DNA from 4 places in the Williamsia sp. z71 genome. Region 1 is predicted to be linked to each of the others. Evidence: riboswitches for the same ligand, from Rfam matches in the RefSeq annotation. Region 1 holds a riboswitch; each other region holds the start of a gene.
What was found. A riboswitch is a leader RNA that binds a small molecule or an ion and turns the genes downstream of it on or off. The one in region 1 is predicted to bind S-adenosylmethionine.
Positions count from the first base shown of each region.

Region 2: it holds a riboswitch for S-adenosylmethionine, as region 1 does, so the genes downstream of both, AC51GR_RS01495 (hypothetical protein) here and AC51GR_RS18425 (bifunctional o-acetylhomoserine/o-acetylserine sulfhydrylase) in region 1, are expected to answer to the same signal.
Region 3: it holds a riboswitch for S-adenosylmethionine, as region 1 does, so the genes downstream of both, AC51GR_RS23285 (LLM class flavin-dependent oxidoreductase) here and AC51GR_RS18425 (bifunctional o-acetylhomoserine/o-acetylserine sulfhydrylase) in region 1, are expected to answer to the same signal.
Region 4: it holds a riboswitch for S-adenosylmethionine, as region 1 does, so the genes downstream of both, AC51GR_RS22690 (aminotransferase class V-fold PLP-dependent enzyme) here and AC51GR_RS18425 (bifunctional o-acetylhomoserine/o-acetylserine sulfhydrylase) in region 1, are expected to answer to the same signal.

Region 1 is NZ_JCANWX010000007.1:240,629-248,571, forward strand. Features, by position in the region: gene AC51GR_RS18420 (PE-PPE domain-containing protein) at 1-1,268, opposite strand, end outside; SAM riboswitch class IV at 1,516-1,625, shown strand; gene AC51GR_RS18425 (bifunctional o-acetylhomoserine/o-acetylserine sulfhydrylase) at 1,682-2,998, shown strand; gene metX (homoserine O-acetyltransferase MetX) at 3,000-4,142, shown strand; gene AC51GR_RS18435 (Hsp70 family protein) at 4,218-5,729, opposite strand; gene AC51GR_RS18440 (DUF3017 domain-containing protein) at 5,907-6,263, opposite strand; gene AC51GR_RS18445 (bifunctional methylenetetrahydrofolate dehydrogenase/methenyltetrahydrofolate cyclohydrolase) at 6,270-7,142, opposite strand; gene AC51GR_RS18450 (SMP-30/gluconolactonase/LRE family protein) at 7,191-7,943, opposite strand, start outside.
Region 2 is NZ_JCANWX010000001.1:346,169-354,111, reverse strand. Features, by position in the region: gene AC51GR_RS01520 (inorganic diphosphatase) at 1-305, shown strand, start outside; gene AC51GR_RS01515 (MarR family winged helix-turn-helix transcriptional regulator) at 372-866, opposite strand; gene alc (allantoicase) at 1,012-2,037, shown strand; gene AC51GR_RS01505 (hypothetical protein) at 2,087-2,590, opposite strand; gene AC51GR_RS01500 (aminotransferase class V-fold PLP-dependent enzyme) at 2,587-3,219, opposite strand; gene AC51GR_RS01495 (hypothetical protein) at 3,192-3,413, opposite strand; SAM riboswitch class IV at 3,445-3,560, opposite strand; gene AC51GR_RS01490 (DedA family protein) at 3,628-4,269, opposite strand; gene AC51GR_RS01485 (O-succinylhomoserine sulfhydrylase) at 4,317-5,525, opposite strand; gene AC51GR_RS01480 (rhodanese-like domain-containing protein) at 5,563-5,976, opposite strand; gene AC51GR_RS01475 (Rv0361 family membrane protein) at 5,973-6,476, opposite strand; gene AC51GR_RS01470 (FAD-dependent oxidoreductase) at 6,691-7,943, shown strand, end outside.
Region 3 is NZ_JCANWX010000011.1:92,086-100,028, reverse strand. Features, by position in the region: gene AC51GR_RS23290 (LLM class flavin-dependent oxidoreductase) at 1-840, opposite strand, end outside; gene AC51GR_RS23285 (LLM class flavin-dependent oxidoreductase) at 926-1,993, opposite strand; SAM riboswitch class I at 2,024-2,118, opposite strand; gene AC51GR_RS23280 (MarR family winged helix-turn-helix transcriptional regulator) at 2,362-2,826, opposite strand; gene AC51GR_RS23275 (VOC family protein) at 2,964-3,476, shown strand; gene AC51GR_RS23270 (pirin family protein) at 3,521-4,294, shown strand; gene sigJ (RNA polymerase sigma factor SigJ) at 4,322-5,299, shown strand; gene AC51GR_RS23260 (carboxymuconolactone decarboxylase family protein) at 5,224-5,820, opposite strand; gene AC51GR_RS23255 (flavin-containing monooxygenase) at 5,972-7,471, opposite strand; gene AC51GR_RS23250 (FO synthase) at 7,468-7,943, opposite strand, start outside.
Region 4 is NZ_JCANWX010000010.1:162,583-170,525, forward strand. Features, by position in the region: gene solA (N-methyl-L-tryptophan oxidase) at 1-716, opposite strand, end outside; SAM riboswitch class IV at 959-1,076, opposite strand; SAM riboswitch class IV at 1,269-1,381, shown strand; gene AC51GR_RS22690 (aminotransferase class V-fold PLP-dependent enzyme) at 1,467-2,666, shown strand; gene AC51GR_RS22695 (PP2C family protein-serine/threonine phosphatase) at 2,663-3,862, opposite strand; gene AC51GR_RS22700 (alpha/beta fold hydrolase) at 3,859-4,668, opposite strand; gene groL (chaperonin GroEL) at 4,837-6,486, opposite strand; gene AC51GR_RS22710 (NAD(P)-dependent alcohol dehydrogenase) at 6,541-7,566, opposite strand; gene AC51GR_RS22715 (iron-sulfur cluster assembly protein) at 7,563-7,943, opposite strand, start outside.

The DNA of each region.
Region 1 (7,943 bases):
GGCGGGTGATCGGCCGATGGCGAGTGACCAACGGGCGCCACGGCGAGGACCTTCTGAGAATCGTCGACGACGGCGGGGTGAGCGGCCGGGTCCGCCGGCTCGGTCCTGGCCTGAACCACCGCACCGAACACCGCAGTGGCCACGGTGCGCACCGTCGGCGCCGCGATGAACCCCAGATCCGGGTCACGCCGGTCGAGGACCGCATCGATCACCGCCACCCAGTCCCGGACGAAGTTCACCGGATACTCGACGACGCTGACCGCGCTCCCGAAGATCGCGGACCAGGCCGCCGGGTCCCCCGACAGCGCGTCCCGGATCGCGTACAGGTCGGTGAGATACGCACCGTGCCCGAGCTGCGGCAGAGCCGGCAGCAAGCCCATGATCGCGCGCGAGATCGGCTGGATGACAGCTGGTTCGAGACGCGGGAAATCGAGGATCACCGGGCGCAGCAGGTTGGGTAGTCCGACCTGCGCCAGCACGGTGGTCAGTGACGGATCGGCACCGACGAGGATCACCGTGGCCCCGTCGGAGCCCTCGACGACGGTCACCCCATCGGCGCCGGCGGACGCCCCCGGGCCCGCCGACATGATGTCGCCATAGCTGAAGTGCTTGACCCAGAAACCCAGCAACGCGTCCAGCGCCCCGATCGGATCTCGCCGAGGGTCGGGCACGTCGCAGACCGCATCACCGTCGATACAGACCGAGTAGACCGTCACATCGCCGAAATCGCCGTCGCGCGAACCGTCGAGCATCGCGCCCGGATACGCATTGATGAGATTGACCTCGGCCCCGGCGCCGGCGCTCGTTCCGCGTCGCCGCGGGTCGGCATAGAGCTCGCCCGACACCCCGTCGGCACTGACACCATCCGCCTTACCCGCCGCGATGTCGGCCAGTACGTCGCCGGCCACTCGAGCGCCCTGCGAATAGCCGGTGATGACGGCAGGCTTGCCCGGGCAACTGGCCTGATAGGTCGCCACATCATCGGTGAGCACGGCTTGTCCGACCTCGATGTTGGCGTCGTAGCTCTGGGCACCGAGCGGCCAGAATGTCGCCGGATAGTCGACCCGTTTGACGACATAACCCTGGGCGATGTACCGGGTCTCCACTCCCCGTGTGTGCAGGAACTCCGGATCGCCGGTTCCGGCCACCACGAACACGGCGCCGTTGCCACACTCCGCCGGGGCTTCGGTGGCGAGCGCCGGGGCACTACCGAGGAAGGTCAGTACCGGCAGCGCGGCTGCCGCGGCCCCCGACGCAAGCGCCGTCACCCGGCGACCGGAACGGGTCGGGACTGCCCGACGACGTCTTGAACCATCATTCACAGCAGCCCCAGGTGTCTCGAATCGCACACGGCCTCGGGTGATTTGAGGCAACTTCACTGAAGTTACGACAACCTTTGCCGAAGGCCAATCGCATGAACGTAGTACAGCACGGCGCAGCCGACGGCGAGCCGCAGAATCGCCGTGCGCTGAACGCTTTTTTGCGCAGGATCCGCGTGTTATATCCTTTTGGCCAGGTCCTGAGTGTCAGCAATGAGCCCCGGCTAGCTGACCGGCAACCCTCCAACCGCGGTGGGGTGCTCCGGGTGACGACCAGGTTGCGGTTCGCCGCGGCAAGCGCGGGGTCCGGAAGGTCGGACCCTCTAATTGGATGTCCACCGACCATGAAAGAGAAGTCCTACATGTCTGACACCGACGTCAATCCGGCTGACAACTGGAGTTTTGAAACCAAGCAGGTCCATGTCGGCCAGAGCCCGGACTCGGCGACTTCTGCCCGTGCGCTGCCGATTTACCAGACAACGTCGTATACGTTCCGCGATACCGAGCACGCCGCGAACCTGTTCGGACTCGCCGAGCCGGGCAACATCTACACCCGCATCATGAACCCCACGCAGGACGCGGTCGAACAGCGCATCGCCGCCCTCGAAGGTGGCGTGGCGGCTCTTCTCGTCGCCTCGGGTCAGGCAGCCGAGACCTACGCGATCCTGAACATCGTCGAAAACGGCGGTCATGTCGTGTCGAGTCCCCGTCTCTACGGCGGCACGTACAACCTGTTCCACTACACACTTCCCAAGCTCGGGATCCAGGTCAGCTTCGTCGACGACCCGGAAGACCTCGACAGCTGGCGCGCGGCCATCCAGCCCAACACCCGCGCCCTGTTCGGTGAAACCATCTCGAACCCGAACAACGAGATCCTCGACCTCCCGGGCATCTCCGCCGTCGCCCACGAGGCGGGTCTGCCACTGATCGTCGACAACACCGTCGCCACTCCGTACCTGATCAACCCGCTCGAACACGGCGCCGACATCGTGGTGCATTCGGCCACGAAATACCTTGGCGGACACGGCACCGCGATCGGCGGCGTGATCGTAGACGGTGGCACCTTCGACTGGCGCGGCCAGCGTGACGGCGTCGACCTGTTCCCCGGCTTCACCACCCCGGACCCGAGCTACCACGGCGCGATCTTCGCGGACCTCGGCGCTCCGGCCTACGCACTCAAGGCGCGCGTGCAGTGGCTGCGCGACACCGGTGCTGCGATCTCCCCGTTCAACGCCTTCCTCATCGCCCAGGGCCTGGAGACCCTGAGCCTGCGGATCGAGCGCCACGTGTCGAACGCCCAGGCCGTGGCCAAGTACCTCGAGGAGCACCCCCAGGTGGAGTCGGTGGCCTACGCCGGCCTCGAATCCTCCCGTTGGTACAAGCGGGGCCAGGAATTGGCTCCGCGCGGCCAGGGCGCGATCATCGGCTTCGAGATCGTCGGCGGCGTCGACGCAGGCAAGAAGTTCGTCGACGCACTGGTGCTGCACAGCCATGTCGCCAACATCGGTGACGTGCGCTCGCTGGTCATCCATCCGGCATCGACCACCCACTCGCAGCTGATCGCCGAGGAGCAGCTGGCCGCCGGCGTCACCCCCGGACTGGTCCGGTTGGCCGTCGGCATCGAGAACGTCGTCGACATCATCGCCGACCTCGACGCAGGCTTCGCTGCGGCCAAGTGAGGTGAGTATCGACCCGCACACGCCACCACGAACTCATCCGGACTGGGAATCCCTGCCCGATGGGCAGCTGACCAGTGTGCCGGTCGGCCCGATTTCGTTGGACAACGGTGGACAGATCGAGAATGTGACCCTGGCGTTTCAGCGCTGGGGCACACTCTCGCCCACCCGCGACAACGTTGTTCTGGCACTACATGCCCTGACCGGCGACTCTCATGCAACAGGTCCCGCCGGTCCCGATCAGCCCACCCCCGGATGGTGGGACGGGCTGATCGGCCCGGGCGGCGCCGTGGACACCGACGAGTGGTGTGTCGTCTCGGCGAACGTCCTCGGTGGATGCGGCGGCTCCACCGGCCCGGCCTCACTGGATTCCGAAGGGCAGGTGTGGGGTTCACGGTTCCCGCACATCACCGTGCTCGATCAGGTCCGTGCCGAGGTCGCCCTGCTCGATGCGTTGCAGATCGATTCCGTCGCAGCCGTCCTCGGCGGTTCGATGGGTGGCGCACGCGCCTTGGAGTGGGTCATCGGCTATCCAGAGCGAGTGCGCAGCGGCTTGATCCTGGCCGTCGGCGCTCGCGCCTCGGCCGACCAGATCGGCACGCAGACAACACAGATCGCGGCGATCAAGGCCGACGCGAACTGGCAGAACGGCGACTATCACGGCACCGGCCGGACCCCCACGTCCGGCCTCGGCATCGCCCGCCGCATCGCCCACATGTACTACCGCAGCGAACCCGAACTCGACCAGCGGTTCGCCAACTTCCCTCAGGGACAAGAAGATCCGTTGCACGGTGGCCGCTACGCGGTGCAGAGTTACCTCGAGCACCAGGCCGACAAACTGGTCCGCCGGTTTGATCCGGGTAGCTATGTGGTGCTGTCCGAGGTGCTCAACAACCACGACGTCGGGCGGGGCCGCGGTGGCGTGGAAGCCGCCCTGCGGAGCTGCCATGTACCCGTTGTGATCGGTGGCATCGATTCCGACCGGCTCTACCCGCTGCGCCAGCAGATCGAGTTGGCCGAGCTCATGCCCGGCTGTGTCGATGGATTGCATGTGGTGCATTCCGCCAACGGCCACGACGGATTCCTCACCGAATACGACGCGGTCTCAGACCTTCTCAAGAAGACTCTCGTCCTCGCCCGCGGCTGATACCCGGCCCTGACCGACCGCTCATACAGCGGTCGGTCGGGTGCGGGCGACGCCGAATCGGGTCTAAAAGAACTGTCAGGTCGCGGGCTGCGAGGTCGGCACCGTATCCGCCGCCGGATCACCGGACTGCGGTGACTCCGGCGGGGCGACAAGAGGCGGCGCCGCGGGCGCAGGCGACGCAGTCACTTCCCCTTCAGACGGAGGAGCGATCTCCACGGGCGGATCTGGCGTCGTCGATTCCGGCGGCGGCGGGGGCGTCGATGGAGACGACGGGGACGATGGAGTCGACGGCGTCGACGGTGCGAGATTCGGGGGCCACGTGATGCTCGGCAACGGGAACGGGATCAACGATGGGCTCAGGGTCCTCGTCGGCGGATCCGTAGAAGACACCGGCGGTGCGAGTTCGGTTGTCGCCCAACCGGGTCCCGGATTTCCACCGGCAACCGGCGACGCCACCTCCACCGTCGGCTGTGTCCGGGTCGGCATCAGTGTGGAGGTCACCTGCGCATTGGTGGCGGTCGTTGTCGTCGGCGACGGCGCCTCGGCGATCGCGGACGGCGATACCGGGGGCTCCGGGGCCTCGGACGGTGTCGACGGGTTGCCGGCAAGCGACGATCCGACCGCGTACACGGTCATCAACGCACCGGCGAGCAACGCACCGAACATGGCCAGCGGCGCCGCCGACAGCCAGTCCCGGCTGCGGCGTCCGCCGATGAAGGCCAGTCCGGCGGGACGAGTACTCACCGCCGCCAGACGGGCAGCGCCGGTGGCCGCAACCGATTCCGGCCCCTGCGGTAGCACCGCCTCGACGTCGACCTTGTTCACGATGAGGTCCCGAACCAGAGGGATGTTGGCCAGGCCACCGATGAGCACGATGGCCTCCGGGCGGGAGGCCGTCGCGTAGTCGGCGACGACAGCGGCAGCGGCCTGCGCCATCGGCCGGATGAGGTCTTCGAACATCGATCGGGTCAGGGTGCCGGTATCCGACGAACCACCGATCGTCAGCGTGGTCGACGCGCTGACCGAGAGTTCTTCTTTCGCGGTCCGGCAGGCACTGAGCACAGTGGACCTGCGGCGGCCGCGCAGACGACCTTTGGCGGTCTGCGCCCGCATCAGCTGAGCGTCGAGCGCCCCGCCCGAGATCGCCTCACTGCGCTTCAGGTCACTGATCCGCCCGGTCGCCGGATCCAGGGTGTACATGCTCATCCCGGTGTCGCCGAGGTCGACGATGAGCACCGAGACGAACCGGCTGATCTCGCCGGTCGAAACCAATTGGTGCGCAACTGCCTCTGTTTCGGCGATCAACTGGATCTGCCGCTTGACGCCGGTGCCACGCGAAGCGATTTCACGAGCGTGTTCGTCGGTGCGATACGCAACGCCGATCGGTCCGACCGTGCTCCCGCGGTCCTGAGCGTTGGCCAGCATCAGATCGATACCGGAGTTCACCCGGCCGGCCCGCGTCAGACCATCGGTGAGGTCGACGTCGATGACGCGATTGATCGAGCTCTGGCGACCATTGTCATCGGTCGACAGCAGGACACAGTGGATCATTCCACTGCCTGCGGACAAACCCAGTGACGTACTCATGGTCCTCATTCCGATCGCTATCGCTCGGTTGGGGCCCAGATGATGCCGACTTCACACCCCTGATCCATTCACTGTCGCTCGGTGGACAGTCCCCTGCAGCCATTGTCTGCGGCGATGCCAGTACTTTTTGGCACCGGCAAAGTCAACAGACGATTACAGCAACGGGAACCATTGTAATCAATCTGTGCCCAAAGGGTCGATCGAGGTCGCCAACCAGAGGATGGCGACGCCGACGAACACCATCGAGGAAACGTCCGAAACACGCCCCCGGACCTCGAGAAGACCGGCGCGTGAGGTCGGCAGCACAGCCCGCAGAAGTGCCGCGAGCAACGCCGCAGAACCGAGAACAAAAGTGCCGCGACGCCAGCGGTCGAAGATCAGGAAGACGGCGGCCACCACGATCAGTGCCATCACGGCGATGAAAGGTATCTGGACCAGCACAGACCGCAGCTGCCGGACACGATGCAGACGACGGGCCCGCGCACGCCGTGCGCTCGTTGCCGCCCCCTCACCCGCGGTCGACCTGCTGTTCATCCCGGGTCAGCCCTGCGACAACGTGGCTTCGGCGCGCTCGACGACGTTGGCCATCAGGAATGCTCGAGTGAGCGGTCCGACACCACCGGGATTCGGTGAGACGTATCCGGCCACATCCCAGACCGCAGGATCGACATCGCCGACCAAACCTGCATCTGTTCGACTGACACCGACGTCGACTACCGCGGCGCCGGGCTTGATCATGTCGGCGGTGATGAGGCCTGCCACGCCGGCTGCCGCGATCACGATGTCGGCGCGCGAGACCTCGGCGGCAAGGTCGGCGGTGCCGGTGTGGCAGAGGGTGACGGTGGCGTTCTCGGTCCGGCGGGTGAACAGGAGCCCGATCGGGCGTCCGACGGTCACACCGCGCCCGACGACGACCACGTGGGATCCGGCGATCGGTACGTCGTACCGGCGGAGCAGGTGCAGGATGCCGCGTGGGGTACACGGCAGCGGTGCATCGGACGAGGTCCCCGAGCCGTCCAGGACGAGCCGACCCAGATTGATCGGATGCAGTCCGTCGGCATCCTTGGCGGGGTCGATCCGCTCCAGGGCCGCGTTCTCGTCGAGGTGCTTGGGCAGCGGGAGCTGGACGATGTATCCGGTGCACTCCGGATCGGCGTTCAGCTCGTCGATGACCGCGTTGAGTTGTTCTGTGGTGATGTCGGCGGGCAGATCTTTGCGGATCGATGCGATGCCGAGTTTGGCGCAGTCGTTGTGCTTGCCCCGCACATAGGCGTGCGAGCCGGGGTCTTCCCCGACCAGCACGGTGCCCAGACCGGGAACGATCCCGGCGGCGCGGAGCTTGTCCACCCTCTCTTTCAGGTCGACAAAGACTTCGTCACGGGTGGCTTTTCCGTCCAACACAGCTGCGCTCACGTCACCCATCATTTCAGGTCGCGCCCGCGGGATGTGCAAGCCATGTATCTAGCGGATCGGGAAGCACGCGATCTTCGACGATCCGATGCCGGAGATCCATACTTTTTCACCGACCTCGACAACCCCGGTGCTCTGACCGAAGCCCGGGATATGTGCCCGGTGATCTGCGACAACACGGCCGCTGGGCAACTCGATCTCGAGTATCCACAGCGGGGCCACCGGCTCCGGCAGAAAACGGTCCGGCACCTGCCAGAGCAACTTCCGCAGCCGCGGATATCCGGCGAGCAGTTCCAGCGGACGGCTCCGCATACCCGCCATCGCCAGCCACATGCGCTGTCCGTCGTGACTCAACGACGCGTTGTCCGGGTATCCGGGCAACCGGTCGATGAGCATCGATTGCTCGCCCGTCGCCGGATCGTAGGACCGCACCCGGTGTCCACCGGTCTCGGCGATGAACAGACGTCCGCCACTGGCCACTATTCCGTTGGCGAACTGCAGGTCGTCCAGGACAACGGTGGCGCTCGGACGCAGATCGTCGTCGAGGTCCACCCGGATCAGCCGCCCGGTCGCCGAGTGCTCGATGATGGCGGCTTTGTAGTGGCCGTAACCGAATCGCGTGGTGGATTGGCTGACGTAGAGCACCTTCGGCCGCGGATCGTCGCCGCCGGTGTGTTCGGTCACGATCACGTTGGAACAGAAGGTCAGGCGGTGACCGTCCACCTCGTCGAGGATCGTTTCGATCACGTGGGTCTCGAGGTCCATCTGCAGCAGTCCGCGTTCGCTGTCACAGATGAACAGTCG
Region 2 (7,943 bases), on a different contig from region 1:
TGATCGTCCGCGCCCGCATCGTCGGCATGTTCCGCATGACCGATGAGGCCGGTGGCGACGACAAGCTGCTGGCAGTGCCCGCCGGAGATGTCCGCTGGGACCACGTCCAGGACATCGGCGACGTCGACGACTTCGAGCTCCAGGCGATCGCGCACTTCTTCGAGCACTACAAGGACCTCGAGCCCGGCAAAGACGTCCAGGCCGGCGGATGGACCGGTAAGGCCGACGCCGAGAAGGTCGCACAAGAGGCGATCGATCGTCTGGCCAAGCACCCGGACGAGGCGAACGAGCCCTCTCGCGGCTGATCGACCCCGAACACGAACAAGGGCCCGCCTCGCAGCAGCGATGTCGGGCCCTTCTCGGTGGGGGGGTCAGGACCGGGCGCGGTCCGCGGGTGTCTCGTTGGCCTCTATGAGGCTGCGTTCTGCGGAGCTGACGTAGCGGCCGAGCAACTCGGTCAAGGTCTCGACGTCATCGTCATCCCAATCGGCCAGCATCGTCTCGAGTTCTTCGGCCCGGCGGTTGCGGAAATCGGCGACCCGCTGCGCACCGGACTCGGTGACCACGAGGATCGTGGCCCGGCCGTCGCGCGGATCGGCCTCACGCCGGACATAGCCCAGCTTGACCAGTTGAGCGACGTGCCTGCTGATGGTCGACGGGTCGCTGAACAGCGCCTCGGCCAACTCACCCGAGCGTGCCGGCGCCCGATTCAGCCGAAAAAGGCAGTGATAGGCCGCTGACTCGACAGCATCGTCCGCGGTTCGCCACCGCGTCGCCGACAACCGGTCACGCACCCGCAGGTGCCTCGCGAGGACCTCCATGAGATCCGCAATCTGAGCGTCGCGCGACGCTGTCTCCTTCAACATGGTCCTTCTCATGGTTCAACGAGTTTCGACTTGCAACTAGTTGTTGGCAGAAAGTATGGCCCGCGTCACGGAGCTTTCGCAAGAACCGGGCGTCGCCGGCGCGACAAGTCGCACCCGCTGGGCGGTGCCACTAGCCTGATGAGTCGTGACTCCATCCCCGCCGAACTCGCGCCCCCACTTCACCTCGATGCCAGATCTGGCTCTACGCGCTCTCGGCGGCGCGGTCCTCTGGACCAACGACGCCCTCTTCGCCGAGGCCGAGAATCTCATCAAGACGTCTGCCGCCGAATATCAACCGGCGACCTTCGGGCACAAGGGTCAGGTCTATGACGGCTGGGAAACCCGGCGCCGGCGCGAAGCGGGTGTGGACCAGGCCATCGTGCGACTCGGTGTCCCCGGCATCATCTACGGCGTCGTGGTCGACACATCCTGGTTCGTCGGCAACTACCCCCCCTGCATTTCAGTGGAAGCTGCTGCGGTCGAAGGCATTCCGACCATTTCGGAGCTGCTCGAGAACACCAAGTGGCAGACGATCGTCGATCGCGTCGAGGTCAACGGCGATACACAGAATCCGTTCCGGGTGGACTCCAAGGAGCGGTTCACCCATGTGCGGCTCACAATCCATCCGGACGGTGGCGTGGCCCGATTCCGGGTGCACGGCCGTGGCGTCCCCGACCCGAAGTTCTTGTCCTACGGACACTTCGACCTCGCCGCCCTCGAGAACGGCGGCATGATCACCGCCTGCTCCAACATGTTCTACGGTTCCCCGAACAACCTCCTGATGCCCGGCCGGGCCCGCACGATGGGAGAAGGCTGGGAGACCTCACGGCGGCGCGACGACGGAAACGACTGGGTCCAGGTCAAATTGGCCGGTGAGTCGACGATCGGCCTGGCCGAACTCGACACCAGCTACTTCTTGGGAAATGCACCGGGCTCGGCGATGATTCGTGGCCGCGACGGCGAAAACGGTGAGTGGTTCGAGGTTCTGGGCCGATCCGCCCTGCAACCCGACACCCGACACCGGTTCCTGATCGAGGCAGACCGGCCGATGACCGAGGCCCGCCTCGACATCTTCCCGGACGGCGGCATGGCACGACTGCGGTTGTACGGCTCGCTGACCGAAGACGCTCGCGCACGGATCATCGATCGCTGGGAAAACGGCGAGAGCTGATCGGCGGATCGGTCCGCATCACGCCTGCGATCAGGCGTGGTGTGGGGCGTCAGGCCGCGGTGGCCCGTTCGAGCAGTCCGGGCAGCACGCGGTCGGCGATGAGCTGGGCCGAACCGGGCCGATCACCCGTCCGCCCCAGGTCGAGAGGCCGCAGGATGACCGCATCGGCGACCTCGGCGGTATAGATGTCGACGATCAGCGTCAGCAATCCGTTGGCGGTGCCGACATAGCGGACGGTGTCGCCGAACCTCGACTCCCCCAGCCGCAGAAGCTCTGCCCGCGCGGTGGCCGCGTCCTCGGCGATCACCACGTCGATCTCCAACGCCACCACCAGGTCCGCGGGATCCTCGCCCAGTTCCTGCCAGCCGGCACGCAGTGCGGCTCGCTCCTTGATGCCGCCCCGCAATTCCGGCTGGCGGATCCGGCGGACCGCCGAACCCCGGGCCTCGGACGGGCCAGGCCTGCTCCAGGCGAGCTGGTGGTTGTCGCCCTCGATGGCGACCAGCAGTTCGGGGCGGGTGCGTACGGTGGTGACGCGATCTGCTTCGGTCATGATTTCTCCTGCTCAAGAGTGCTGTCCACGAGTGAGTTCAGTTGCCGGGCAAGCTCATCGACGCCGGTGTGGGCGTCCCATCGGATGACGGCGGGCTCAGGGTGTCCGGCCACGGCCAGTGAGGCGATTCCCACGCGGTCACCGGCATCGGGCCACAGCTGCAGTCGGCGGATCCCGGGATGCCGGGCGGCTTCGGCGTCAAGCCACTCGGACAGTGCCTGCTCGTGGAGACCGGCGCTCTCGTAACCGAGGTCGGCCAGCGCCCGGGCCGGGGACCGGTCAGTGCCGACGTTGCCGTCGACGGTGTGGATATCGGCGTCGGCACAGTCGGCGAGCCAGTCGCCGCGGCCCACAACCACCGCCGGACCGGCGACGGACCGGCCGGACAACACGAGGTAGTCGATCCCGTGGCTGGTCAGGTTCACCGCCCGCCGGGACACGAGCTCACTGCCATCGACCAGCAGTCGCGCGCCGCGTCGGTGTGCGATCGCCGCCAGCGCGGGCAGCGGCACCACTTCGCCGGTGGCCTCGGCGACGGCCGGAACGATCAGGAGTGCGGCGCTACGGCGTTCGAGCTCGCTGTCCACCGCGGCCAGGGTGGTCACCAGATCGACCTGCGCCGGCACCACCCGGTGGTCACCATCGGGGTGGGGTTCGTGAGGGCGGCGGTCAGATCAAGTGTGACGACGCCACCGGGCGCGACACCGGCGACCAGCGCAACGGCCTCGGCGAGTTCGGAGGCGAACAGGACCCGATCGGTCGGGCGGGCCTTCACAAACCGGGCGATCTCGTCCTTCAAATCGTTCGTGGAGGAGTTCGTCACCCACAGTCCCTTCAGATCCGGACTCGGCCGGAGTCCGCGCTTGCCGCCGTCCGAACAGACAGCGGCCAGGTTGTCACCCGGAGCACCCCGCCGCGAATGGAGGGTTGCCGGCCAGCAAGCCGGGGCTTGTCGCTGACACTCGTCACCGATGACCACATTGCAGCGCCGTTGATTTCCCTGTCAAATATCGAACCTCTTTAACCCGGCGTGAATGTTATTCCGCGCTGGCCGCGGCCTTTTGTGACCTGCGCCGATGCTGCCACCAGCGAGCGGCGAAATAGAGAAGCATGAGCGCCCCGGCACCGAAAGCCAGGTAGAACATCACCGTCGCCCCGACGGTTTCACCGACCGCGTAGCCGATGATGCACACCACGGTCACCCAGACGACACCACCGGCGACGTTTGCCAGCACATACTGACGCGTCGGCATCTTGCTCATCCCCGCCACAAACGGGGTCACGGTGCGCACGTAGCCGATCCAGCGGGCTCCGATCACCGTGGCCACCCCACCATGGCGGATGAGTTCCTCGGCCTTCTGCCAGCGTTCTCGTCCGACCCATCCGCCGAAGCGGGTTTCGGTGATGCGGCCACCGGATCTGCGGCCGATGGAATAGCCGGTCCAATCGCCGAGCACCGCGGCAACGCACGCACCGACGATCAGCCAGACGATGTTGGTCTCGCCGAGGGCGGCCGCGACCCCACCGGCGAGCAGGACCGTCTCACCGGGCAGGACCAGACCGAGCAGGGCCGCCGCTTCTCCGTAGATGACGACGAACACCACGAGATACACCGCCCACGGCGGCGTCGACTGGATGATCGAGATGACCCAGTCGGCCAGCGAGTGAAAAATGCCCACCCTCCGATCCCCGGTGACGGCCGCAGGCGGCGTCGCCCAATTCTGCGTTACAGAGCCTGGTCGAGATCCTTCAGCAGATCGTCCACACCCTCAAGACCGACCGACAGCCGAACCAGCGAATCGGACAACCCGATCGCAGCCCGACCCTCGGGTCCCATCGCGCGGTGGGTGGTGGTCGCCGGATGCGTGATCAACGACTTCGAGTCCCCGAGGTTGTTCGAGATGTCCACGATCTGCAGACCGTCGAGCAATTCGAACGCCCGCGCCTTCCCGGATACCGAACCGGTGTCGGCCAGTTCGAAGGTCACCACGGTGCCACCGCCCGACATCTGCTTCTTCGCCAGATCATGCTGCGGATGTGATTGCAGGAACGGATATCGCACCCGCGCAACCCGCGAATCGGCTTCGAGGAACTCGGCGATGCGCAGCGCCGCGGCGGTCGAGTGATCCACCCGCAGCCGCATCGTCTCGAGTCCCTTGAGCAACGTCCAGGCGTTGAACGGGCTCAGCGCCGGACCGGTGTGCCGCATCAGGGTCTGCACCGGACCGTCGATGTATTCCTTGGACCCGAGTACGGCACCACCCATCACACGGCCCTGACCGTCGATGTGTTTGGTACCCGAATACACGATGACGTCGGCGCCGAGTTCCAGGCCACTCTGCAGGAGCGGGGTCGCAAAAACGTTGTCCAGCACGACCTGTGCACCGGCGGCGTGGGCGAGCTCGCAGACCCGCTCGACGTCGACCAGGGTCTGCATCGGGTTGGACGGGGTCTCGAAGAACACCGCGTCGGTCGGCTCGGAGAGCGCCTGTTCCCACTGCTCGAGGTCTTCGCCGTCGACAAAGACGGTTTCGACGCCCCAGCGGGGCAGGATCTCGTTGCAGACGACAAAGCACGAACCGAACAGGCTGCGTGCGGCGACCAGCCGGTCACCGGCCTTGAGCAGCGCACCGAGTGCCACGAAAACCGCGGCCATGCCGCTGGCGGTGGCGAAACATGCCTCGGCGCCCTCGAGCTGACGGAGTCGCTCCTGGAACATCGCCACTGTCGGGTTGCCGTAACGGGAGTAGACGAAGCGCTCGTCCTCGCCGGTGAAAGCCCGCTCGGCCGCGGCCGCGGACGAGTAGACATAGCCCGAGGTCAGGTACATGGCCTCGGAGGTCTCCTCGAAGCCGGACCGCATGAGGCCTCCGCGCACAGCGAGGGTCTCGGGCGAAAGTCCCTCGGGCAGATTGGCGTTCAACTCGTCCTCCATCGTGCGCAATGCATTGTCTGGTAGCCGGCGGCCGGAATCACGACTGCCGCCACGGGAGGCCGGTTGCCTTCCACCCGACCGCACCGCGATGTCCGTCCTGATCGGTCGCACCCTCGAAACCGTCGAGAATGTTGTACGCCTTGGCCACGCCGTCGGCGGTCGCGGCCTCGGCTGCACCGATCGAACGCTGTCCGGACCGGCAGAGGAACACGACCTGCTGATCGTCCGCAATACCGGCCTGGCGCAGCTGCGTCACGAAATCGGCGTTGCGGGCACCGTCGGGAAAGCTGACCCATTCGATGAAGATCGCCCTCTTGGAGACATCGGTCAGGTCCGGCACGCCCACGTAGCTCCACTCGGCCTGGGTCCGACAGTCCACGAGCACCGAGGTCGGATCCTCGCGCAGGAGGTTCCAGGCTTCTTGCGGGGTCAGATCACCTGCGTAGCTCATGAGCACACCTTCCAGTTACCGGCCTCTTTGACCAGAACAATAGGTGTGATCGTGGTTTCGCTCTTCTCTTCCCGGAACCAGTGCACATTCGCCGTTGCCCGGTCGCCGTTGACGACGGTCTCCGAGATGTTCTCGACCTCGATCTTGCCGTCGGCGTCCCGGGCTTCTTGGTATTCGGCCCTGAACTCGTCCTGGGTCGGGAAGTCCGCCGAGTCGAGTTCTGCGGTGCAGAAAACGGCACGGTAGCTCGTGTAGTTGATCGCGTTCTGCGCCGTGTAGTAATCGTTGATGGCGTGGGTCACCTTCGCCTGGTCCGTCAGCCGGTCCTCCGCCGGGCGAAGTACCTGCATGAGGACGATCGCACCGAGGACCACCACCATGATCACGACCGCAACCAGGAACGGCCAGATGGTCCGTCGCTCGTCGTCGAAAACTTCTGGTTCTGTCTCTTTGCCCCCACCTGACCGCTTGCGGTCGGGTGCGGAGTCGCTTCCTGCCATGGCCGCGAGCTTATCGCTCGTATTTGCCCGACCTGCCACCAGCGTGAGACGGTTAACAAGATTTTGGTCAGCCAACCCTTACTTGACTGACCCTGAAACCGACGTTTTTGGTTCCGGCCAGGTCCAGCGCCTACCGTGGGAGGGAAGTAGCCACCCCAGGTCCGCGTCGGTGACGGCCGCCTGAACTCTCCGCACGAGAAAGCAACTGCGACTCATGAGCGATCAGAACCGCCCGCTTCGCGTGGCCATCATCGGTGCCGGCCCCGCCGGTATCTATGCCGCCGACGCATTGATGAAGTCGGACTTCGCAAAAGACCACCCGGCGCCGGGACCAGAGGGAGCGGGCCGATTGTCAGGTGTCTCGATCGATCTGTTCGAGCGGATGCCGGCCCCGTTCGGGTTGATCCGGTACGGCGTGGCCCCGGACCATCCCCGGATCAAGGGAATCATCACCGCCCTGCACAAGGTCCTCGACAAGCCGCAGATCCGGTTGATCGGCAACGTCAACTTCGGCAGTGACATCGCGCTCGAAGACCTGCAGACCATGTACGACGCGGTGATCTTCTCCACCGGCGCCACCGACGACCGCGCGATGCAGATCCCGGGTATCGACCTGGACGGCTCCTACGGCGCCGCGCAGTTCGTCGCCTGGTACGACGGACACCCCGACTTCCCCCGCACCTGGCCGCTCGAGGCCGAAAAGGTCGCGGTCATCGGTGTGGGCAACGTGGCACTGGACGTGGCGCGGGTACTGGCCAAGACCGGCGATGAGTTGCTGCCCACCGAGATCCCGGCCAACGTCTACGAAGGTCTCAAGGCCAACAAGGCCGTCGAGGTCCACGTCTTCGGTCGCCGCGGCCCGGCCCAGGCCAAGTTCACCCCGCTCGAGCTCAAAGAACTCGATCATTCCCCGACCATCGATGTGATCGTCAACCCCGAAGACATCGACTACGACGAGGGCTCGACCATGGCCCGCCGATCGAGCAAGATCACCGACCAGGTCGCCACCATCATCGAGCAGTACGCGATCCGCGACCCCAAAGGCCGCCCGCACAAGCTGTTCCTGCACTTTTTCGAATCCCCCACCGAGATCCTGGGCGAAGACGGCAAAGTCGTCGGGCTGCGCACCGAACGCACCGAACTCGACGGCACCGGCAACGTCCGCGGCACCGGCAAGTACACCGACTGGGAACTCGGCGCGGTCTACCGGGCCGTCGGATATCTGTCGGACAACCTGCCCCAACTGCCGTTCGACGAGCAGGCCGGGGTCATCCCCAACGAGGCCGGCCGGATCTTCGATCAGGGTGAACACATGACCGGCATGTACACCACCGGCTGGATCAAACGCGGCCCCGTCGGCCTGATCGGGCACACCAAGGGCGACGCCAACGAGACCGTCGACTGCCTGCTCGATGACATGGCCGAGGGCAAACTCCTGCATCCGGCCGAGCCCGGCGAAGACGCCAT
Region 3 (7,943 bases), on a different contig from region 1:
CAGCAGACGCTGAGAGCCGGCGTTCTGAGGCGATGTCAGAGAGAATCCGCGTGGGAATTGGGCGGCGCCGGCTGCCCGGGCATTGAGCTGACCGAGTATCGATTCGGCCTTCTGCCAGGCCAATTCATCGGTCGGTGCGATGATCGGCCGAAACGCGACCTGTAGCCGCGGGCGCTTTTGTCGACCTGCAGCTTTCGCGGAGGCGGTGATCGACGCGATCTGCTCGGCGGTGTTCTCGAGGGGTTCACCCCACAGCGCGTAGATGTCAGCCTCCGCGCCACCTACCGCATAGGCGGCCGGCGACGACCCGCCGAAGGAGATGTCGGGCCGTGGCTGCGCCACCGGGAAGACATCGGAGACGAAGTCGTTGAACCGGTAGTGGGTGCCGTTGTGGTCGAACGGTTCGCGGCTGGTCCACACCTTCTTGACGATCTGGATGTACTCACGGGTGCGTTCGTACCGCTGGTCTTTCGTCAGGAAGTCACCTTCCCGCTGCTGTTCGGTGTCGTTGCCGCCGGTGATGAAGTGCACCGTCACCCGTCCCCCGGAGATCTGGTCGAGGGTGGCGAAGGTCTTGGCGGCGAAGGTCGGGTACGAGACATTGGGACGGTGCGCCAGCAGGATCTCGATGCGGTCGAGGTTGCTTGCGATGTACGAGGCGGCCGCCGCGGGTTCGGGAGCACCGGCGCCATAGGCGAACAGGATCCGGTCCCACCCGAAATCCTCGTGTGCACGAGCGAGTTTGAGTGTGTACTCGCGGTCGAACGAACCGGCGGTGGTACGAGGGTGGGTCTCGGTGCCGTCATTCGTGGCTGCGATCCCCAGGAACTCTACTGGCATGGTTGTCCTTTTTCGAAGTGTCAGAGGAAACGTGTGGACGTGCGGCGGCCGACATGTGTCGACGGCGGGATCCGGGTCGGGGCAGTCACGACAGCACCTCCAACGCGGTGGGAGTGGCGATCGGGCGACTCGGGATCTCGCGCCGCAGCACCGGGGCGATCTCGGACTGGAAGAGTTCGAGCGAGTCGCGGTGCTGGGCATTGCTCAGGCCGCCGGCGTCAGCATGCAGATGCATCACCTCATGGCCGAACTTCTCGTGGTACCGCAACACCTTGTCGATCACCTGTTGTGGACTTCCGAGTAGTAGCGAGCTGCGTTCCACAGCGTCTTCGAGGGTCGGAAACACCAGCGGCAGACCGAATGACCCGATTCTCGCCAAGGTGGCATCGAAGATCGGGCGGTAGGTGTTGATCGCATCCTGCGAGTTCTTGGTGGCGTAGTACCCGGCCGATCCGGCACCCACAAGAGCATCCGCCGGGTCGTGCCCGTATGCCGCCCACCGCGCTCGGTAGTGGTCGATCAATGCCGCATAGGGTTCGACCGGGTTGGTGACGTTGGCAGAGAACAGCGGATCCCCGTAAAACGCTGCCAGGTCGACTGATTCGCGGCTGGTGGCACTACCGTGCCAGACGCGGATCTTCTTCTGCAGCGGGCGGGGCAACGCCTCGGCGTCGATCAACGACGGACGGTACTTGCCGGTCCAGGTGACCGTGTCGTCCTCCCACAGTCGCCGGAAGAGTTCGTAACCTTCGCGGTTGCGCTCCCATTGGTCGGCCTCGGTGACTCCGAACAGCTTGGCCTGCGCGGCGCCGTTACCCTTGCCGATCATCAGTTGCAGTCGACCGCCGGAAAGATTGTCGAGGGTCGAGTAGTCCTCGAAGGCGCGGACCGGGTCGAGCAGACTGAGCGTTGTCACCGCGGTGAACAGCGCGATCGTCGAGGTCCGTGCGGCGATGTTACTGAGCACAACCGGTGGCGACGAGGAGATGAACGGCCTCTCGTGCCGTTCGCCCACCCCGAAGCCGTCAAACCCCAATTCCTCTGCGAGGACCGCAGTGTCGATCACTTCTCGAAACCGCTGCGCCGGGGACACGGTCTCGCCGGACAACGGGTGGGGCGTGTGGGTGATCAAACTGATCAACAGAAACTTCACCCGGACTCCTGAACTGATGACATGACACAACCTTCATCGGTCCCGGCAGTAGCACCCGCACCCGCCGAGGCGGGGGGTTGCTGCGACGTCAGCGAGCCGGGTCTCTCAGTCGCTCTTGATGATCCTTGTGCACAGTAGGCCGGTGCCCACCCACCGTGGAACGGTTAGATTCAGTCGGGTTCAAACCCCCCGGTCATCGATGACCCCGGGGTGCTGCAATGTCACACGGAACAAACGCGATCTCGCGCCCTGTCATCAGCAACGATCAGTTGCCGACCGTGCGCACTTGGGGTTCGGCAAGCTGCTTGCACCCGCAACGACTTTTCGCCAACCCCCGCAGCCGACCGAGTCGGCGATCGACCGGGCGCCTATGCCGGCGGCTGCTGCAGGTGCTCACGCACGTCCGCGAATGCCCGGCCCACCACGGCAACATCGCGCGTACTCAGCAGATCGAACACATTTCGCCTGACCGCGGCGACATGTCCGGGGCTCGCCGAGGTCAGCTTCTGCATCCCGGCGTCGGTCAGTTCGGCCAACATGCCCCGTTTGTCGTCTTCGCATTCGACGCGGCAGACCCATCCGGCGTCCACCAGACGACCGATTGCCCTGGTGGCGCCGCTTCGTGTGGTGGTGATCGCATCAGCGAGATCCCGCATGCGCAGTCGGCGCTGCGGCGCCTCGGACAAGACGACGAGCAGTTCGAAGTCGGTGAAGGACAAGCCCGCATCCCGGGCGAGCTGCTGATCGAGCGTCCGCAACAGCAACCGGGTCGCATCCAGGTACGCGCGCCAGGTCCGCTGCTCGTCCTCACTGAGCCACTGTGTTGGTTCCACGGTTCAGAGCATAGCCAAAGTAGTTGACAACGCAATCAGTTGCGATACGCTACCAAAGTAGTTGACAACGCAACCATTTACCTCTGGCCACTCGAAGCGCACACTGGATGAAGACCCCCCGCACGGAAGGACCGGCCATGAGCACCGCCGACACCGAGAACAAGCGCTCGCAGGAATACGCGGGCAGACGTGAGGCGATCCGCGCCAGACACCTGGTACCCGCCGACTCCCGGCCGGCGTCCTCGGCCCGCGGTCTGCACCACACCGCACTGGTCAGCGGCGACGTCGAACGCACCGTCCGGTTCTACCAAGACCTGCTCGAGTTCCCGCTGACCGAACTCATCGAGAACCGCGACTATCCCGGCTCCTCGCACTTCTTTTTCGACATCGGCAACTCAAACCTCCTGGCGTTCTTCGACTTTCCCGGCCTCGACGTCGGGCCGTACCAGGAAGTCCTCGGCGGACTGCACCACGTCGCGATCAGTGTCGAACCGCAGCGCTGGAAACACTTGCGCGACAAGCTGATCGACGCAGGCGTTGAACTCATCGAACACAGCGAGGTGTCGCTGTACTTCCGCGATCCCGATGGCGCCCGCCTCGAACTCATCGCCGATCCGCTCGGCGAGATGTACGGCTCGCACGTTCTCTAGGCACGACCTGTAGGCGATACCGCTCCACCCGAAAGGCCCCACCGATGACCACCGCAACACCTCCCACCCGATTCGACCTCCGCCGCGCCGACAGCCGCTTCAAGACCGATGCGGGCTGGCTCGACTCCAAACATTCCTTCTCCTTCGGCCACCACTACGACCCGGCCAACACCCACCACGGCGTCCTGATGGTCAACAACGACGACATCGTGTTGCCCCGGCAGGGTTTCGATACCCATCCCCATCAGGACATGGAGATCGTCACCTGGGTTCTGCAGGGTTCCCTGGTCCATCAGGATTCGATGGGACACAACGGCGTCATCTACCCCGGCCTGGCACAACGGATGAGCGCCGGCACCGGGATCATGCATTCGGAGAAGAACGACGTCTGGCGCCAGGACAGCGCGGACGAGACCCACGATCCGGTGCACTTCGTCCAGATGTGGGTTGTCCCCGACGAATCCGGGATCACACCGGGATACGAGCAACTCGAGATCGACCATGAATTGTTGTCCGGTGGATTCGTTCCGGTGGCCTCGGGCATGCCCCGGTACGCCGACCACTCCGCGATCCGCATCAAAAATCGTTATGCCACCATGCATGTGGCGCGCATGACCCCCGGGCAGCGTCCACTGACCCTGCCGGACGCTCCCCTGTTGCACGTCTTCGTCCCGCGCGGTGAGGTCGAGATGGAGAGCGTCGGGGAGCTCGGCACCGGCGACGCGGTCCGCGTCCACGGTGATGGCGGACAGCAGCTGACCGCCACCTCCGATGCCGAGGTCATCGTGTGGGAGATGCATGCCGCGATAGCGGCCTGAGGGAGCGGGCACGTGGACTCCGATCCGATGGGTACCTTCGCGGAGCGTTTCGAAGAGCAACGCAGCCGGATGTTGTCGGTGGCGTACCGGATCACCGGCAGCATCAGCGATGCCGAAGATGCCGTCCAGGAATCCTGGTTGCGCCTCGATGCGGCCGATAGCGACTCGATCGATGATCTCGGAGCCTGGCTGACGACCGTGGTCGGACGAATCTGTCTGGACCGTCTCAAATCCGCCGCTGTCGTCCGCGAAAAGCATGTGGGCCAATGGCTTCCGGAGCCGGTCGTGACGCAGGTCGTCCCCTCCCCCGAGTACGACGATCCCCTGCACGCCGTCATCGCGGCAGAGGACAGCCGCTACGCCGCGATGGTGCTGTTCGAAACCCTCACCCCGGCAATGCGCGTTGCGTTCGTCCTCCATGACGGATTCGGCGTGCCCTTCGCCGACATCGCCGAGATCCTCGGGTCCACGACCCCCTCGGCACGCCAACTCGCCTCACGAGCCCGCCGAATCGTCTCCGACCTTCCGGCCCCGGTCAGCGACACCGAACAGGCCGAAGCCGTCGGTCGTCTCGTCGCGGCGATGGCGGCCGGTGACATGGATGCGGTGCTGGCTGCTCTGGACCCGGACGCGATGGTCGTCGGCGACGCCAACCGCACCACCCCCACCGCGGTCAAGGCGATCCGCGGTGCCGCCGGCGTCGCCCGGTTCCTGTTCTGGCTCCTGCGCCGTTACGGGCCCGATGCGCTCGCCCTGCAGATCCCGGTGCGGGTCAACGGCGAACTCGGCACCTACTCCGCCGGCTGGGCGGCCGACGGCGATCGTCGCGCCTCACCGGCCCGGGTGGTCTGCTTTGTTGTCCGCGACGGCCTGGTCGTGTCCATCTACGACATCGCCGACCCCGCCAAGCTGTCCGCCATCGATGCCGCTCAGTTGGTGCCTGTCTCCGAGGTAGCCCCGTCGACGGCCCAGGGCACCCGGCACGAATCCGTGGAGAATCCCTGATCGGTGATGCCCAACGCCGCGTACATCCGGGAGCGCTGGTTCTCCAGTGAGATCTGGTAGGTCAGCTCGATCAGTCCGTCGACCCCGAATCGCTCGCGCAGGTCGTCGACCTGCTCATCGGTCACCGTGGGTGGCGTCGCGGTCACCGCGTCCGCGTAAGCGATCGCGGCCCGCTCATCGTCGCTGTAGGCCGGCGACGTCTCGTAGTCGGCGATCTGCCGCAAACGGTCGATGTCGAGGTCGTCGTGCTTCTGCAGCATCGTGCCGAAGTCGATGCACCAGGAGCAGCCGACCACCCAGGCCGTGCGGTACACCGCGATCTCACGAATGTTCGGCGGCAACACCTTTGACGCCCGCTCGACCACACTCTCGTGCACTCCCGACGCCAGGAACAAGCCCCGGTGGTGTGCCAGGATCGCAAACGGCTCGGGCACCGACCCGAACCTTCGCGCGGTGTACCGGTACGCACTCTTGACGATCAGACCCGCGTCCCGCGGCGCCAGTGCTGGTATCCGTGCCATGTCTGTTCCTCCCAATCCTCGGCGCGGGTGCGCCGCTATGGGGTAGACGAGACAGCCGGCGCAAACGTGACAGCTCGATGCGCCGACGAAAACCGCCCCCTGGCGGGACGCCGAGGGAAACCTGCCCTCCGAGCCTGCTCAGGGGGACGATTCAGACCGGCAGGTCGACCGAATCCGGTGCCCAGATGCGCTCGTAGTGATACGGGTCGAACGTTCCGTTGCGTTCCCGGAACGAGCGCCCGGTGCCGGGCCAGAGCAGGGTGAGCCGACGACTGGTCGGATCCAGATACCAACTGCTGCACCCACTGAGCCACACCGTCGACGCACTGCGCTCGTCGATCTCCCGGGTGTAGGCCTGTTCGGCGGCAGCCGTCACCTCCACCGCGCGGGTACCGCTGTCGTTGAGGTGGTCGAGCGCACCGAGGACGTAGTCGATCTGGGTTTCGATCATGTAGATCGCCGAATTGTGGCCCAGTGCGGCATTCGGTCCGTCGAGGACGAACATGTTGGGGTAACCGCTGATGGCGGTGGACGCATACGAGACCATCCCGGCCCGCCAATGCTCCGACAGCCGTTCACCGTCGACCCCGATGATGCGGGTGGCGAACTCCGGGCGGGCCGCGGAGAAACCGGTCGCCATCACGACGGTGTCGAGTTCGTACGCCTTCCCACTGGCGGCAACCGCCCGGGTCCCGTCGAACTCTGCCAACGCGGAGGGTTCGAGCGTGACGTTCGGCCGGATCATGGTGGGATAGAAGTCGTCGCTCAACAGGATTCGCTTGCAACCGATCTCGTAGTGCGGCGTGAGGTCGGCACGCAGGTCCGGATCGGTGACCTGCGCATGGAGATGGCCCAGCGCCCGGTCACGGATCTGGTCGATGTCGGGGTGCAGGCCGCGGCGCTGCCCAAAAGCCTTGTCCGCCTCGGTGAACAGCTCCTCCCGGAGACGATCGGCGTTGGCCTTGACCTGTAATTCTTCACGCTCGGCCGGGCTGTAGGGCCGGTTGCCTCGCGGCACCACGTACGGCGCGCTGCGGGAGAACACCACCAGTTCCCCGGCGCGCCGCGCCAATTCGGGGACCAGCTGAATCGCCGAGGCACCGGTGCCGACCACGCCGACCCGAGCACCGTCGATCGGCGCGGAGTTGTCCCAGCGCGCCGTGTGGAAGACACTGCCCGGGTACGCATCCATCCCCGGGATCGGCGGAACGAGCGGGTCGGCCAGACGTCCCACCGCGACCACCAGTACGCGCGCCCGGAGTTCACCGGCCGTGGTCGAAACGGCCCAACACAGTTCGTCGGGCAGCCATTTCGTCTGGGTCACGTCGACGCCGAGATGCAGGTGCGGCAACAGCCCTTCCTCCGCGGCCGCCTGCTCCAGATAGGTGTGGATCTGTTCGCCCGCGGCAAACAGCGATTCCCAGTCGCCCGGCGGACGGAACGAGAACGAATACACGTGTGCGGGCACGTCACAGGCCACCCCCGGGTACCGGTTGTCCCGCCAGGTACCGCCGACCGCGTTCTCCCGTTCGAGGATCACGAAACTCTCGTCGCCGCGGCGCGCGGTGCGGATCGCCATCCCGAGCCCGGCAAATCCGGCCCCGACGATCGCGACATCGACGTAGTCGGGCAGCGGGTTCGGCCCGGTCATGCAAAAACCCGTCGCAGGACGTCGCGACGATCGGCTGGAGCGCAGCCGTAGGGCGTGGTGCGCTGACGGACGGACCGGCGCAGGTCCGCGGCCAGGCGGTCCACATCGGCAGGCAGCAACTGCCTGCCGCTCTCCGGGCCGGCGCCCGGCATCAGGGTCCCGTCGATCAGCACGCCCCCCACGTCGTCGGCACCACCGCGCAGGACCGCCATGAGCGCTTCGGCATCGAGCTTGGGCCAGGCGGCCTGGACGTGATCGAACGACGCCTGCAGCATCAGCCGCGCCACCGCGTGCACCGCCCGCGTCTCCCGCAGCGACGGACCGCGGGTGGCCCGCTCGCGCAGATGCGGTGGAGCCAACTCCGGCAGCATCGGCATCAGGATGAGTTCGGTGAAACCGCCCGTACGCGCCTGGATCTGGCCCAACAGCCGCAGATGTGCCACCTGATGCTCCGGCCGTTCGAGGTGCCCGT
Region 4 (7,943 bases), on a different contig from region 1:
ATCCCGAAGCTGGGCCACTCGGCGTCCTGGTCACGCGGTACAAAGTGTGCAGGTTGCTCTTGGGTGACGGTGATCTGTGGCAGCGGCACGATGCCCGACAACAGCTTCGTCGCCCAGGCGCCGGCCGCCACCACCACACGTCGGGCCACGTACTCCTGGTCATCGGTGCGTACGGTGACCGAGTTGTCGTCTGTGACGTCGATCGAGATCACCTGCGATTCGTGTCGAACCTCTGCGCCGAGGGCTGCTGCGCTGCGTTGTAGCGCGCTGACAGCGTTGTCCGCATGTAGTCGGCCGCTGTTGGGGTAATACAACGCGCGGCCGTCGAATCTGATTCCGGGCCAGCGCTGCGAGGCCTCGTCGGGCTCGAGCCACTGATGGACGAGTCCGAGGTGGGCGAGGGTATCGGAGATGGCGGTCAGACGGTGCGTCCATCCTTGGTCGACGCCACCGGTGATGGTGAGCAGCTCTGACCCGGACTCCTGTTCGAGTTCCGCCCACAGCGTTTCGGCCTCGCGGGCCAGCTCTACGTAGGGGCGCTCGGCGTAGGAGGTGCGAAAGATCCGTGACGCTCCGTGGGACGCGCCGTTGCGGTGTCCGGGTGAAAAGCGTTCCAGCAAAACGGTCTCGGTGCCTCGCCGGGCGAGTTGCCAGGCGGCGGCCGAACCCATCGCCCCGCCACCGACGACGACGGTGTCGACCCTTGTCACGCTCATGTGGATCGACCTGCTCCCTCGTGTTCGTGTCGCTGTTCGAGAGCAGGTACCGCGATGAGCCGGGTGTGGTGGTCAGGGGGACTGTCGACGATCTGCTCCTTGTTGGATCGAAGCCTGTCGGACCACACGGACATCAGGTGCTCTCCTGGTAAGTGGGTGCGGTGCTGACCACGCAGCGAGCAGCACGGCGGATGTGAATGATCATCGAACTCCTGGAGATATCCTCGGGCTCAGATGCCTGAACCCCGCGCTTGCCCCATGCCGGTGAAGGCTGGGACCGTGTCTTTGATCCAGGGCACCCCGCCGCGGTGGAGGGTTGCCGACCAGCAAGCTGGAACTTGGCGCTGATACTCGTTGACACAGGGCAGCTGTTGTCCACCAAGTGAATCCGGGCATCGTGGGGGCATGCCCGGGTCGGAGGATTTCAACTGTTGGACAGAACCATACGCACGCTCCTGCCCAAATCCGAAGGATGCGCGGAGTTCCGATCGCCGAGAAGTTAAAGCAAAATGGGTATGGACGACGCCGAAGAAGTCTGTTAGCGTCGTCGTCGGTCACGAGTACCAGCGCACAGCCCCGGCTTGCTGGTCAGCAACCCTCCATCGCGGCGGGGTGCTCCGGGTGAAGACCTGGCCTGTTCGAACCCGAACAGGCAAGCGCGGAACTCCCACGTCCGAGTTCGAACTGCCGCATCGGCAGGGTTCGAACTGGCGGCGCGTGTGGAATCCCTGACACCGGAGGGTGTGAGCAATGAGCACTGCAACACTGGGACGATCCTTGGAAGCCCTTGCAGCGATTGAGGGTTCGGATACCCGAGCGCCACTGAGTGATGGCTCGACCACGCGATACGTCAACTTCGACTACGCGGCGAGTGCGCCGGCTCTGTGCAGCGTCGTCGAGCGGATCACGCAACTCCTGCCGACGTATTCGAGCGTCCACCGCGGGGCCGGTTACGCGTCGCAGGTCACCACCCAGGCATACGAGAGCGCCCGCGCGCAGGTCGCGGAGTTCGTCGGCGCCGGGCAGCAGCACAGCCTGATCTTCACCCGGAACACCACCGATTCCCTGAACCTCCTGGCCGGCTGCGTGCCGGGTAAGGTCGTCGTCCTCGACCTGGAACATCATTCAAATCTGTTGCCGTGGAGGGATGTTCACGTGGTGCGGACCGCGAATACGCTCACTGCGACGATCAGCCGGGTGGAGACCGCCCTCAAGGACACCGGCGCGGTGCTGCTGGCGGTCACCGGCGCGTCCAACGTCACCGGTGAGATCCTGCCGATCGATGAATTGGCTGATCTCGCGCACCGCAATGGTGCCCGAATTGCCGTCGACGGAGCGCAGCTGGTTCCGCATCGCAGGATCGACATCACCGCCGCCGGCATCGACTACCTGGCGTTCTCCGGTCACAAGACCTATGCACCATTCGGCTCGGGAGTGCTTGTCGGACTCCGGGATTGGCTTGACGTCGCCGAACCATACCTGGCCGGTGGTGGTGCCGTTCTGAACGTCACCGAGCAGGACGTGACGTGGGCGCGGTCGCCCGCCCGTCATGAGGGCGGCTCACCCAACGTCCTGGGTGCGGCCGCGCTCGCGGCGGCCTGCGTAGAGATCGCGTCCCTCGGTGATGCCGTGGTTTCCCATGAAACCGCGCTCACGGAACAGTTGCGCAACGGCCTGGCAGAGATCCCGGGCGTGCACCCCCTGAAGATCTTCACCGACAGCACCGACGCCGTTGGCGTTGTCAGCTTTGTCGTCGACGGGCATCGGGCCGCTGAGGTGGCAGCCCATCTGTCGGCAGAACACGGCGTCGGTGTGCGCGATGGACGATTCTGCGCCCACCCGCTCTTCGATCGCCTGGGCCACGGTTCGGGGGCGGTGCGCGCCAGCCTCGGCCTCGGTTCGACCTCCGAGGACGTCGACCTACTGCTCACCGCCCTCCGAACCCTCTAGACCCCGGGGTCGGGGACACTGAGCGCCAAGAGCGCGGTGTCGTCTTCGAGGCCGGCACCGAAAGTGTCGAGCAATGCCCCCAAGTCCTCGATGATCTGGCCTGCCGACGTCGGTGTGTGTGCCGACGCGAACTCGAGCAGCGCACCGTCGTCGTCATACCGCTCGGGACCCGGTCCGGTCCGCGCCTCGGTGAGCCCGTCGGTGTAGAGGACGAGGGTGTCGCCGGCATCGAGATGGATCCGTGTCGAGACGAACCGGGGATCGCGCAGGATGCCGACCAATTGCCCGCCCTCGGTGCTCACGTACTGCGCCTGACCGGCGGCGCTGAGCAGCAGTGCGGGTGGGTGCCCACCACTGGCGAGGTGGACGTCGAAACCGTTGTCGTGGCGGGTGAGCACCCCGAAGATCACTGTGCAGAACCGTGGTTCGTCACCATGGTGATTGGCATGCAACACCGTGTGGAGGTTGTGTAACACCGCAATCGGGTCGTCGTCGTACACCGCCGCGGCGCGCAGCGTGTAGCGGGTCAGCGAGGTCACCGCCGCCGCGGTGGCCCCTTTGCCACACACGTCGCCGAGGAAGAACCCCCACTTGTGCGCCGACAGGGCGAACAGGTCGTAGAAGTCGCCGCCGACATCGTCGATCGACGCAGCGTGGTAGTGGGCCGCGGCCTCCATGCCATCGGGAGGTCGCAACGACGGTGGAAGCAGCGAGCGCTGAAGTGTCGAGGCGAGCAGCTGTATGCGCGCATGTTCTTCTTCGGCATGGCGCCGCGCCTCGAGCAACTGCTTCTCGTATGCGCGGCGGTCACGTGCGTCCTGTGCGGTGATGCGGATGAGCACGGCGGTTCCATCGGCGCCGATCTTCACGTTCGCGGTGACGAATACGGGCAGTCGTCGGCCGTCGGCCGCGACGAGGTCGACGGTGATTCCGTTCAGTACCCCTTCGAGCTGCAGCAGCGGTGCGAAGTGGGTTTCGTAGTGGATCCTCCCGCCTGCGGTGAGCAGATCGCTGAAGGGTTTGCCCAACAATGACGCTCGGTCCTGCCCGAGCCACACCGTCAGAGTGGTGTTGACCTTTGCGATGCACCCGTCCGGCCACGTCGACAGATACCCGCACGGCGCATTCTCGTACAGGTCTTCCAGACTCTCTTGGAGTACGTCCGGTGACCTGATATCACTGTGGTCCGTGTTCATCGACGGCCATCGACGAAGGCCGCGATGGCCTCGGCGGTGGGCACGGGGTTGCTGAGCTGGGGGCAGTGGCCGCTGGCGTCGAGCGTGACGAGTTCGCTGCCCTCGATCTGATCATGCACGTACGCGCCGACGTGCCGGGGCGCCAGAGAATCGCGCTCACACTCGATCACGAGGGTGGGCACGGTGACGCGTGCGAGATCGGTCCGGTTGTCGGACAGGAAGGTGGCGCGGGCGAACACCAGCGCCTTCTCCGGGTCGGTTCGACAGAACGATTCGGTCAACTCGCCGCCGAGCGCGGGTCGATCCGGGTTACCGACGATGTTCGGCGCCATCGACGCCGACCAGCCGAGATAATTGCTCTCGAGAGACTCGAGAAGTTCGTCGATGTCCCCACGCGTAAAACCACCCCGATATCCATCGGATTCGTCGTCGACATAGCGCGGTGAGGGGGTCAGCAACACCAGCTTGGCGAACCGGTCGGGTTCTTTGGCCACAGCGAGGACACCGATCATCGACGCGACCGAGTGACCGACGAACACCACGTCGCGTAGATCCAGTTCGACGACGATGTCGAGCACATCCTGCGCATAGGTCTCGAGGTTCGAATACCCTTCAGCGTCCCACGCGGCCGGATCGGAGGCGCCGGCGCCGACGTGGTCGAACAGCACCACCCGATGGTCCGGAACCAATCGCTCGGTCACCCGAAACCATAGGTTCTGGTCGCATCCGAATCCGTGGGCCAACATGATCGTCGGCCCGTCTTCGCGCCCGACGATATTGACGTTGTTCTTCGCGCGCACATTCACGTGCTCATCCTCGCACCTGATGTGAAATCCCGTGGGCGGGCCGTGCCCGAACATGATCGGCGCGCAGCCACCCCCGTCCGCCGCGGTCAGTGTCGCGCGGCCGAGGCGGTGAATGCGCAAGGCCTCGTGCAGCTGAGTTGGTCCGGCGAGATGGTCATCACGGTGCCGTCAGTAGATGTTCGAAGGACGGACCATGCCCTCGGCGAGGTCGCCGAATCCGGGAGCGACGATGGCACCGGGATTCTGGATGACCTCTTCGACGACCAGGGTCTCGGTGGTCAGGAGCAGCGCCGCGATCGACGCGGCGCTCTGCAGTGCCGAGCGGGTCACCTTGAGCGGGTCGATGATCCCGGCGGTGAACATGTCGCCATAGGTGTCGGTCACCGCGTTGAAGCCGTGCCCTTCCGGAAGGTCGGCGACCCGCTGCACCGCCTCGTCACCGTCGTAGCCGGCGTTGATCGAGATCCAGCGAAGTGGTTCTTCCACTGCGCGCCGGACGATTTCGCGGCCCTCGGCGGCGTCGCCGGTGAGCTCGAGGAGATCGAGTGTGGCCTGCGCCTGGATCAGGGCGGTGCCACCACCGGCGACGATCCCTTCCTCCATCGCGGCCCGGGTTGCCGACAGCGAATCCTCGACGCGATGCTGCTTCTCTTTGAGTTCGACGCCGGTGGCCGCGCCGACATGGATCATCGCGACCCGGCCGGACAACCTGGCGATCCGCAACTGCAGGTTGTCCTGGTCGTGTTCGTTCTCGGTTCGGTCCAGCTCTTGTTCGAGTTGATGGATGCGGGCCCGGACCTCGGCCATGTCACCGCCTCCGTCGACCATCGTTGTCGACAGTTCGGTCACGGTGATCTTCTTCGCCCGGCCGAGGTGTTCGAGACGGACGTCGGCCAGGGACAGGCCCGAGTCGGCACTGACCACCCGGCCACCCAAAATGGCTGCGAAGTCCTCCAACTCGGCAACCCGTCGATGGCCGAAGCCGGGAGCCCGCACGACCACCGAGCGGAACGTGTCGTGCATGTTGTTGGTGATCAGCATCGACAGCGCCGGACCATCCATGTTCTCGCACAGGATCAACAGCGGCCGCTTGCTGCGCTGCACCTGCTCGAGCACCGGCATCAGGGTCTGCACCGTGGTGATCTTCTGATTGGTGAGCAACACGTAGGCGTCGTCGAGCTGTGACTCCATCCGGTCCTTGTCGGTGACGAAGTAGGGGGAGATGTAGCCGTGGTCGAACTCCACACCGTCGACGTACGACAGCCCGAGACCGAACTGCGGCCACTCCTCGACGCTGACCACACCACCCACCCCCACGTGGGTCATCGCCGCCGCGATCACATCGCCGATGTCGGGATCGTTGTTGGCCGACAGCATCGCCACGTGCCGGAGTTGTTCCTCACCGGTCACTGCCCGGGAACGTTGTTGCAGCAGAGCAACCACCGCCTCGACCGCCTTCTCGATACCGCGCTTGAGTTGCATCGGATTTGCGCCGTTGTCGACCGCGCGGAGGCCCTCACGCACCATTGCCTGGGCGAGAACCGTTGCAGTGGTGGTACCGTCGCCGGCCACGCCGTTGGTCTTGGTGGCGACCTCTTTCACCAGTTGCGCTCCCATGTTGGCGTAGGGGTCGCGGAGCTGGATCTCCTTGGCGATGGTGACACCGTCATTGGTGATGGTCGGGGGCCCGGTGAGCTTTTCGAGTACCGCGTTGCGGCCCTTGGGCCCGAGGGTCACCTTGACCGCATCGGCAAGGGCATTGACCCCCATCTCCAAGCGGCCCCGAGCGTCCGAACCGAAGCGCAGATCTTTTGCCATTGTGCACGCACCTTCATGTGTAGACGAATTGAAAAGCGATGTGGGGTAGGTGATCTACGGGATGAGAATGGCCCGCCCCCGCACGTTCCCGGCGTCGAGGTCGGAGAGCGCGGTCGCGAAATCGGCCAGCGGATAGGTGCTGGTGTGCAACGACACCTTGCCCTGCGCCGCGAGAACCATCAGTTCGACGAGGTCGTTGTAGGAGCCCACCAGGTTGCCGATGAAGTTGATCTCGGTGGAGATGATGTCGATCGTCGGAATCGACAGCGTGCCACCGTATCCGATCACGTAGTAGTTGCCCGCCCGACGCAACATCGCAACACCGTCCTCGATGGCGCCGCCCTCACCGACGAAGTCGATGACGGCCTCGGCGCCGTTGCCGTCGGTGAGGTCGAGAACCTGCTGCACCTGGGTCCCGTCCGCGACAACGGTGTGGTGGGCGCCCAATTCGGCGGCCAGCGCGAGCGCCGGCTCGGACCGGTCGACGACGATCATCCGGGCCGCCGACAATGCCGCCAACACCTGGACCCCGATATGGCCGAGACCGCCGGCGCCGATCACCACCGCGGTGTCCCCGGGCCGCAGGAACCGGGCTGCCTTCGCAACCGCGTGATAGGCGGTCAGGCCGGCGTCGGCCAGCGCCGCGACATCGGCAGGTTGCAGTGACGAATCGAGTCTGACCACGGCGCGGGCATTGGTCTTGAGGTACTCGGCGTATCCGCCGTCGCTGTCGATACCGGGGAATGCCGAAGCGCTGCAATGCACATCGTCACCGGCGCGGCAGGCCCGACACAAACCACACGTCGCCAGTGGATGCAGGATCACCGGATCGCCCGGTGAGACCGAGGTGACCGCGCTCCCGACCTCCTGGACCCAGCCGGCGTTCTCATGTCCGATGGTGTACGGCAATGTGACGCCCGACTTCTGTTCCCACTGGCCCTCGATGATGTGCAGATCGGTGCGGCAGACACCGGCGCCGCCGATCTTCACCACCACATCCAAGGCACCGTCCGCATGCGGATCGGGGACCTCCACCAATTCGGGTTTGGTGTCGTAGGCCGACAGTTGCACCGCTTTCATGACTCGCTCCTCATCGTTGGCATCCCAAGATCAGTGCCCGCCGATTCACCTACGCTGCTGCCGGTTCCGGGGGTGCTGTCGTCGCCGTAGCGGGTGGTCAGCAGACCCCGGCAGAAAATCCCGTTGCCTTCGATGCTGACCCGCACGGACTTGGCAAAACGCAACCGTTTGGGCAGGGCATCCGCGCCGATCGGGGTTCCGTCGTGCTCGACCATGACCAGCGCGGAGTGCCCCGACCCCAAGCCGACATCGCCCCGGCGACGCACCAGTGAATCGAGTTCGTGACCGGTCGGGAGGTCACCGATGGTCAGCGCCGAGAACCTGTCGATACCAACGCCGTCGGCCGACAACCGGCGTGACATCCGTTCCAGCGCCGC